One region of the Paenibacillus sp. NPDC056722 genome, then DNA from elsewhere that is predicted to be linked to it. Evidence: a T-box and tRNA genes for the amino acid it is inferred to sense, from the RefSeq annotation. Region 1 holds a T-box; the other holds one or more tRNA genes.
The links. A T-box is a leader RNA that pairs with one kind of tRNA and senses whether it is charged. The one in region 1 lies ahead of ACFRAM_RS24955 (arginine--tRNA ligase), so its partner is inferred to be a tRNA-Arg.
Positions count from the first base shown of each region.

Region 2: it has a tRNA-Arg gene. The T-box ahead of ACFRAM_RS24955 (arginine--tRNA ligase) is inferred to sense a tRNA for this amino acid. The anticodon was not compared.

Region 1 covers NZ_JBHTYV010000015.1:267-4,738, forward strand. The annotation lists partial or broken gene ACFRAM_RS24950 (collagen-like triple helix repeat-containing protein) at 1-723, opposite strand, end outside; T-box leader at 954-1,174, shown strand; gene ACFRAM_RS24955 (arginine--tRNA ligase) at 1,220-3,094, shown strand; gene ACFRAM_RS24960 (response regulator transcription factor) at 3,745-4,472, opposite strand, start outside.
Region 2 covers NZ_JBHTYV010000023.1:11,274-15,745, reverse strand. The annotation lists gene ACFRAM_RS27925 (PdaC/SigV domain-containing protein) at 108-1,214, shown strand; gene ACFRAM_RS27920 (GDSL-type esterase/lipase family protein) at 1,299-1,937, shown strand; gene clpP (ATP-dependent Clp endopeptidase proteolytic subunit ClpP) at 2,038-2,634, opposite strand; tRNA gene ACFRAM_RS27910 (tRNA-Arg) at 2,823-2,897, opposite strand; gene ACFRAM_RS27905 (sugar-binding transcriptional regulator) at 3,219-4,271, shown strand; gene gap (type I glyceraldehyde-3-phosphate dehydrogenase) at 4,389-4,472, shown strand, end outside.

The DNA.
Region 1 (4,472 bases):
TCCAGTTGCTCCTGTCTCGCCTGCCGCGCCAGTTGCTCCTGTCGCACCTGCGTCACCCGTTGCTCCTGTCGCACCTGCGTCACCCGTTGCTCCTGTCGCACCTGCGTCACCTGTCGCTCCTGTTGGACCTGTCCCACCAGTGTCACCTGTGGCTCCAGTTGCTCCTGTCGCACCAGTGTCACCTGTCGCTCCGGTTGGACCTGTCCCACCAGTGTCACCTGTCGCTCCGGTTGCTCCAGTAGCTCCAGGTGCTCCTTGTGCTCCCGTTGCACCAGTTTCACCTGTCGCACCTGTTGCACCTGTTGCACCTGTCGCACCTGTCGCACCTGTCGCACCAGTTTCACCGGTTATACCATATGGCTCTCTCAATAATTCAGAGGAGACAAGACGGTGTGCGGTTACTAGTTGCCCTTCGGCATCAACACCCCATACCGAGATTTGAACAGGATCGTCGTCCGGCGGATCAGCCGGTGTTTCAAAAAGAAACTCGAAACCGTCAAAGTCAGCAAAATATTCTCTTGTAATGACCTGGTTCGGGGACACAGACAGTACTTCACAGACATACTCCGTTCTTACTCCGTTCAGATAATAACCGTAAATCTCAACGGAAGCGGTAGTCTCTGAACTGCGGTTATCGATTTTAACAATAGCGTGTTGAGTCGGTCTTACCCCGCTCACCGGCGATACCGCATTCTCTATCGGCCCTGTAGATAAAAAGCTCATTGCATCAACTCCTTTTAATATAGATTTAGTAGCTGCGACACTATCATTATCACTAGCATTTATAAATCAGTGCCTCAACATAGTAATATTCGATATTGTTACTGTCGGTGTGGACGTACATAACAATGCTTTCTGATATAGAGAAAGATTTAATTTCAGGGCCGTTAATAAGAAAAGGGGAGTGACTATTGCTTTCTTGGGAAATTTGGGTATACTTAGACAAATTAATATGACAATCGATGATCGGGAGAGTAATTATGGGATTCCAGCCCTCAGCGAGCCGGGTAAGTGAAAGCCGGTGCGGAACTTATAATGAAGCGCACCCGTGAGATGGACTTCTGAACATAACAGTAGGAAGTCCCGGCAGAAGGCCGTTAACCTGTGAGGTGGCTGGACCGAAGGTCCGGCAACAAGAGTGGTACCGCGAGCGCTAACAGCCCTCGTCTCTTTTTTAGAGACGAGGGCTGTTTTTTTATATCTAAAAGGAGGAGTTTTCATGTTAAGTAGCATCATCAGAGAAAGCTTGAATCAAAGTGTACATAGTGTATGCGATACGCTGGGTGTGGCCTACTCCAGTGGTCCCATCCCTATCCAACAGCCTGCCAGTTTGGAGCATGGCGATTATTCCACCAGCATTGCCCTGCAGTTAGCCAAAACTTTGCGCAAGGCGCCTATGGTCATTGCTGAACTTATTGCAGCTGAACTTGAGCAGCACGGTAACACCGCAGGTTTGTTCAGCAAAGTGGAGGTTGCCGCTCCCGGTTTTATTAATCTATCGATTCACTGGCCGGAATGGGCGAAGCATTCGTTCGAACTGCCGACGTCATCAGGAGAGAAAGTAGTTGTCGAGCATACTTCCATTAATCCCAATAAGGCCGCACATATCGGTCATCTCCGCAACTCCTGCATCGGGGATACCTTGGTGCGCATACTGAGAAGAACAGGGAAGCAGGTCGAGGTCCATAACTATGTGGATGATCTTGGTAACCAGCTCGCTGATACGGTGGTAGGATTACAGAACATTCCGCTGGAAGGGGATTATGTCCGCTTCGGGGATTATTGTTGGGATGTCTATTCTCAAGTGAACAAAGCGTATGCTCTTGAGCCTGAGATGATAGCAAAACGGTCAGACACCCTGCATGCCTTGGAAGAAGGTCGGGGAAATACAGCCTGGCTGGGTAATCTCGTCGCCGAGCGGATCGTGCGGGAGCATGTAGAAGAGATGAAAGGCTTCGGCATTGAGTATGATCTGCTCGTCTGGGAAAGCAGCATTGTCAGAGAAGGTTTCTGGGCAGCTGCATTTGACCGGCTGTCACAGACTCCGGCTTTTGTTCAAGAAACTGAAGGCAAGCTTGCCGGATGTTGGGTGCTTAAGCAGAACAGCGGAGAGACGCCAACGGGAGACGCAGAGAGTGACGAATACCATGCTGACAAAGTACTGGTGCGCTCCAACGGGATTTTAACCTATACCGCTAAAGATATTGCCTATCATCTGTGGAAATTCGGACTATTGGAAAAAGACTTCTCCTACAGCGAATTTTCCGCTGGTTTATGGACGACGGGCATGACTGGCCACACCCTGCCTTATGGCAAAGCAGATGCCGTCATCAATGTCATTGATAACCGGCAGGAATATCCACAGCAAATGGTGAAGCAGGCGCTGCAGGTGCTCGGCTACAACGAGCAGGCCGATAAGTTACATCATGTAAGCTATGGCGTAGTTTCACTAAGTCCGGCTTCCGCAGCCGAACTGGGTATTGATATCTCTGACGGCAAAGGCTCTTATGCCATGTCGGGCCGTCAAGGCATTGGCGTGAAGGTTGCAGACCTGATCACCCTCATGGAGGATACGATCCAGAAGAGCCGTTCCGATAAAAGCGGGCTGTCCAGCCGTATCATAGCTCATGCCGCCATCCGGTATTACCTGCTGCGCTTTAATCTTGGCACCGAGATTGTCTTCGACTTCAGGCAGGCTACTGAAATATCCGGCAATACCGGCGTCTATCTGATGTACACCTTTGCCCGGGCAGGAAGTGTGCTTAGCAAAGCAGAAACGGCTGGGATGCTGCCAGAACCGGGAGTTCCAGTGCCATTCCCGAGCTCACCAGAAGCTGCGGAAGCAGCATTACTGAGACATCTGAGCGCTTGGATGGATACCCTCCAAGAGGCTGGACAGGGTCTAGCGCCGAACCTGATCTGTACCTATGCCCACACCCTGGCTACCCTGTTCAATAACTTCTATTCGCTCTGCCCGATCCTGAAGGGAGAAGCGGACAGTATGAGATTCCGGGTCTGGCTAACCGGCAAGTTCCAGGCCACGCTGGGTGATGCGCTGAACGTATTGGGTCTTCCCGCGCCAAACCGGATGTAGAAAGTTCAAAGGTTAGAAACAGAATAGTCCTTCCAGCAATAACCTGAAAAAGTCTCTGGGGCGTTAGTATAACGTGACCACAGAGACTTTTTTAACTTACTATATTAAGAGAAACTAAGATTCAAACAGAAGATCGGGCGTTATTCTAAGATACTGATAATTATTCCGGTTTCCATGCAGTAGCTGATGAAGTTAGGCTTTAGGACGCAAACCTCTTCTCCCTTTACCAGTCGTCTTAACAATGAAAAATGTTCTACTTCCCAATTTAAGCGCATTTTCGTACCTTATTTTTCTTAAATATAGGCGAAAGAAGCAAATAAGGGCATTTTTGTAGCTTATTATTCGAAAAAGCACCCTGAACGGGGTATACTGGAAGATTTAAGGTACAATATTGCACTTAATTCCCACTAAGCCTGAGTTGCAGAGTATTTAAGGTACAAAAATGCCGTTAATTACACTCTACGAATAACTTCTAGACTTTGTTTGTTATTTTAATGCGTTCTATATATTCTAACCAGAATCTGATAATACATATGCTTGGCTGTTCGCCGTAGAATTAGAAATAAATGCTGAGCCAACAGTTTTTCCGCACCGCGTGCGCCTCCCGGCGCGCGGTGCGTGGCCCAAGGTGGTGGTCAACCTCTAGCTGATCAAGACAAAGATTGCTCAGGACAGCGGAACATATAACCGAGTCCCCATAAGGTCTGAATGAACTCAATTCCTTCCGGGTAATGGAAAGTCAGCTTTTCACGCAATCGCTTGATATGGGTATCGACTGTGCGCCTATCGTATATATCCTTCGCGGGCGACTTCCATACTTCTCTCAGCAATTCTTCTCTAGAGAACACTTTTTCCGGATTGGTAACTAGAAGATACAGCAGGTCGTACTCCTTGCGCGTCAAGTGAATTTCATTTCCTTGTACCCGTATACGGCGGGCACTGGGCTCTATCCGAATTCCCGCAATCAAAATTTCCCCACTTGATGAATCATTAACTTGAGAAATGCAGGCTCCGGTCATGCGACCAACAATACTTTGGATACGTAATAGAACCTCTCTTGGACTAAACGGCTTGACGACATAATCATCAGCGCCCGCCTGAAAGCCCTCAATGCGGTCTCCTTCTTCGGCGCGTGCAGACAAAATAACAACAGGAACGTCCCCGCTATGTTTAACGTATCTGCAGATTTCCAGCCCGCTGATATCCGGCAGCTCGCAATCCAGCACGATCAAATCGAAATTTCCATGCACATAATATTTTCGAATCGCTTGAACACCGCTATCAGCTTCCTCCACAATGAAGCTCTCTTTCTCGAGATAGTTTCTCAGCAATGTCCGTACCCGATTATCTCCATCTATTAACAGAATTCTTTTATTCA
Region 2 (4,472 bases), on a different contig from region 1:
TTATGCTGCTAATTTACTAAGGAATTGTAAAGAGATTTGTAACGACTGCATATGGCGTGTTCTCTATAATTAGAGGAGTGCAAATGACTCGGAGGGAGAAATGACAGATGAGTAAGATATCGATGAAAAATGGACGAAAATGGGGCGTGGGCCTGCTGGCGGCGGGGCTGCTGCTGGGCGGAGGCGTGCTGCCAGTACATACTAGCTTTGCTGCACCTGCTGTGAACAATCCGAGCAAAGCGGACACAGTAGCAGTTCTGAAATGGAATGGTGCCCTTACACAGCAGACCGGAATTGTTAGAAACGGACAGGTTTTTGTGCCGGTAACTTTTCTGCGTGATGTCGTAAAGCTTCCGGTAACCTACAGTCAAAAGGACAGCGCCTATACGATTGGAAAAGACAGTGCGGAGACGAAGCTTCTGGTCTCTTCGTATGGGGTGTCCATCACGGTGAATAACTTTTTCATTAACGATTATGAAGGACTAAACGTCAATAACCGGCTTTATGTACCACTGGGCCTCCTGACCGATTATATGGGTTATAAAGGTGACTGGAACGCCCCCTCTGGCCGCCTGAACCTTATGGTCAGTCCGCAGAATGCACTGAAAATCACCACGGCGAATTATGCCAAGGGTAGTGAGGATAAGGGGGCAGTCATCAACCTCGATTACCCACAGATAAGCGGGCTAGCTAATACGGATGTGCAACAGAAAATCAACGCTGCACTCAAGCAGTCGACCATGAGATTCGCGGCTGGGGCCGAAGCAGACATCGCAGACAGGGACGAACAGAGCCCTCCCTATGAATATGATGCAGGATATGCGGTGACCTACAATCAAAATGGTGTGCTGAGTGTTCTGCTGAATCAGTATGGTTATAGCGGGGGCGCGCATGGTATGTCCTACCGTCAGGCCTTTACCTTTTCTTTGAAAGATGGGAAACAGCTGCTCTTGCGTGATCTGTTCGGCGCTAATCCCAATTACAAGAAAGACCTGAACACCAAGCTGAGCCAGCGATTCAAAGCTGATGAAAGTTATTTTGGCGGCTTCACAGGCCTGAATACGGAGCAAAGTTACTATTTGAAAGACGGTAAGGTCGTTATCTTTTTCCAACTTTATGAATACACTCCATACGCTGCCGGATTCCCTGAATTCGCCTTCACTTTCAAGGAGTTGTTACCGAATGGGGGTAGCCCGTTTTCCGCTTTAAAATAGAGCCAAGGACACCTCCCCGTTACCTATTCTATGCAAGGCTCATATGATACATAGAGGTCCAGCATAGAGCGGGGAGGGAGAGTTATGAGCTTTCAGTATACAGCGCTGGGTGATTCCTTGACGACCGGATTTGGGGCGTTGCCGGGCAATGGATTTGTGCCAGTATACCGCAGAACGGCGGAGTCCAGGCTGGGTTCCTTCGTGGCCTCGTCCAATCTGGGTGTTAATGGGATGACTACAGCTGAACTGGAACAACGTCTGCGTAGAAGCAACGTCTTCCGGCAATCGGTGCGGGAAGCGGACATTATCACGATATCTATCGGCGGCAATGACCTAATCCGTGCAGCAAAGTCGGGGTCAGGCCCTAATGGGATTTCACCCAGGGTTCTGCAAAAATCATTGCAGGAATGTAGGCAGAACTTCGGCGGCATCATGAACTCGCTTGGACAATTGAAGGCGGGTACACGGGAGCCTTATATCATAAGAATCGTGGGATTGTATAATCCCTACCCCCAAGTAGAGGAAGCGACAGCATGGGTACGTCAATTTAACCAGTATGCTTCTGGTTACAGCAGCCGGGTAGTAGGTTTCGCTTCGATCTACGGTGAGTTCGCCGGCAACGAGCGAGGTTTGCTATCGATTGACCATCTTCATCCCAATGGACGGGGATATCGGGTGATTGCGAGCAAACTGGATGGACTCGGGTACGGAATGCTGTACTGATTAACAGACGTAGGATAAGAGCATAAAGTCCGATCGAATATGTAAAAAAAGCCCCTGGATCTGCAGCGCAGATTCAGGGGCTTTTGCATGCTCAGGAGAATTAAACTCCAGGAACCAGTGTCTTCTCAATCACTTTGTCAACAATACCGTACTCGGCAGCATCAGCAGCGCTCATGAAGTAGTCACGGTCAGTATCCTTCTCAATACGCTCCAGCGGTTGGCCAGTACGTTCGGACAGGATACGGTTCAGCTTGTCACGCAGCTTCAGGATACGACGGGCGCGGATTTCGATATCCGTTGCCTGTCCCTGAGCACCGCCCAGCGGCTGGTGAATCATGATCTCGCTGTTCGGAAGCGCAAAACGCTTGCCTTTAGCACCGGCGTTCAACAGGAAAGCTCCCATAGAAGCAGCCATGCCCACACAAATGGTGGAAACGTCAGGCTTGATGTATTGCATTGTATCAAATATAGCCATACCAGCAGTGATTGATCCGCCAGGACTGTTCACATAAAGGTGAATATCCTTCTCCGGGTCCTCAGCTGCCAGGAACAGCATTTGGGCGATGATGGAATTGGCCACCACGTCATTAACCTCCGTTCCGAGGAAAATGATGCGGTCCTTCAGCAAGCGGGAATAGATGTCATAAGCGCGTTCACCGCGGTTGCTCTGTTCTACTACCATTGGGATATAACTCACGTGGAAAACCTCCTTGGTATTGGCTCTTCGAATGTGTTCATTTTTTACTCTTACCGTAATAACCACATGATAAACAAATTCAAACAAAAAGTCAAAGAAAGTCAAACTTAGTTGCAAAAAAAAGAGCCACATCATGGCACTTTGGTTAAGAACACTATAGAACTTACAAATAAAGCTGTTAAAATTAGTGGCGCGCCCGCCAAGAATCGAACTTGGATCTCAGGCTTCGGAGGCCTACGTCATATCCATTGGACCACGGGCGCAACAGAAATTATTATAATACAAGAAGGTTACAATTGCAATGTATTAATATCAAAGCGTTAGAATCTTTATTTCCCATGGGTATCGGATGGAAATGGTACAAGCCCGCCCTCGCTGCAGAACAAGCAATATAGATGCGGTAAAGCCCTTACATCCCGTGATATATGTATAAGTTGAAAAGAGGTTGTGAATTCTACTCTCGGAAGACTTGCGCTCCCTGCGAAATTTGGTTAGAATAGGGGTGGGACTTAAAAAGTTAACCCGGGACGTTTTAAGACCATGAACAAGGGAATAGAGAAAGACGAAGTTGCAGGAGTGAAAGCATGCGTAATTTATTGGAAATCCAAAAGCAGCTTCTGCCTGATCTCATGGAAACCCTTAAGAGACGGTACACGATTCTTCATCAGATCATGTTGTCCGATATTATTGGGCGCAGAACGCTGGCCGCTTCCCTTGATATGACGGAGCGGGTGCTGCGTGCCGAGACGGATCTTCTGAAATCGCAAGGGCTCATTGAGATCGAGAGCGTAGGCATGCGCATTAGCGATGCCGGTCGCAGACTGCTTGACCTGCTGGAGCCGATCGCCAAGAGCCTGTTCGGCCTGGATGATCTGGAAGAGAAAATCCGCACAACCTATGGTCTTAGTAAAGTTATCATAGTACCGGGTGACTGCGAGTCGTCACCGTTCACCAAACGAGAGCTTGGACGCGCTGGCGCCAAGGCGTTACTCGGTGTACTGCGTTCAGACGATACCATTGCCGTTACAGGCGGCTCAACGCTAGCCGAGATGGCCGATCAGTTGTCCCCCCCGCTATCCCATTCCTATAAGAACGCCTGGTTTGTACCGGCGCGCGGAGGGCTGGGAGAGAGTATGGAGATTCAAGCGAATACCATCGCATCCACGATGGCCAAACGGGTAGGCGCAAACTACCGGCTGCTACATGTACCGGATTTGCTCAGCGAGGATGCTTATCAGTCCCTCGGACTGGACTCCAATATTGGAGAGATCGTCGGCATCATCCGCCGCTCACGTATCATCGTGCACGGTATCGGTGACGCCCTGGAGATGACCCGCCGCCGTAATCTGGATGAAGCCACAGTGGACGAGATCCAAGGAGAAGGGGCGGTAGCCGAATCTTTTGGTTATTACTTCAATGAAGAGGGCAAGGTGGTTCACACCATGCTCACAATGGGACTGCGTCTGGAGGATATCATGCGGACGGAAGTCGTCGTCGGAATTGCCGGCGGCAAACGCAAGGCCAAAGCCATTCATGCGATGCTTCGTTTTGGGCAGGAGGATATTCTGATTACCGATGAGGCCGCTGCGGTGGAGATTGGCAGAGAAATCGACAGTGAATTACAGCTTCCTTTATAGTTTTACAGAAAATGGGGAGCAACGTTAATTATTTTGCATTATACTTAATATTGTTGTCATGACAAGCTTTACGGCCTGTCTTGAATAAATAAAACGAAATCTAGGAGGAACTATTCAATGAGTGTAAAAGTAGGTATTAACGGTTTTGGACGTATTGGCCGCCTTGCTTTCCGCCGTATTCAAAATGTAGAAGGTATCGAA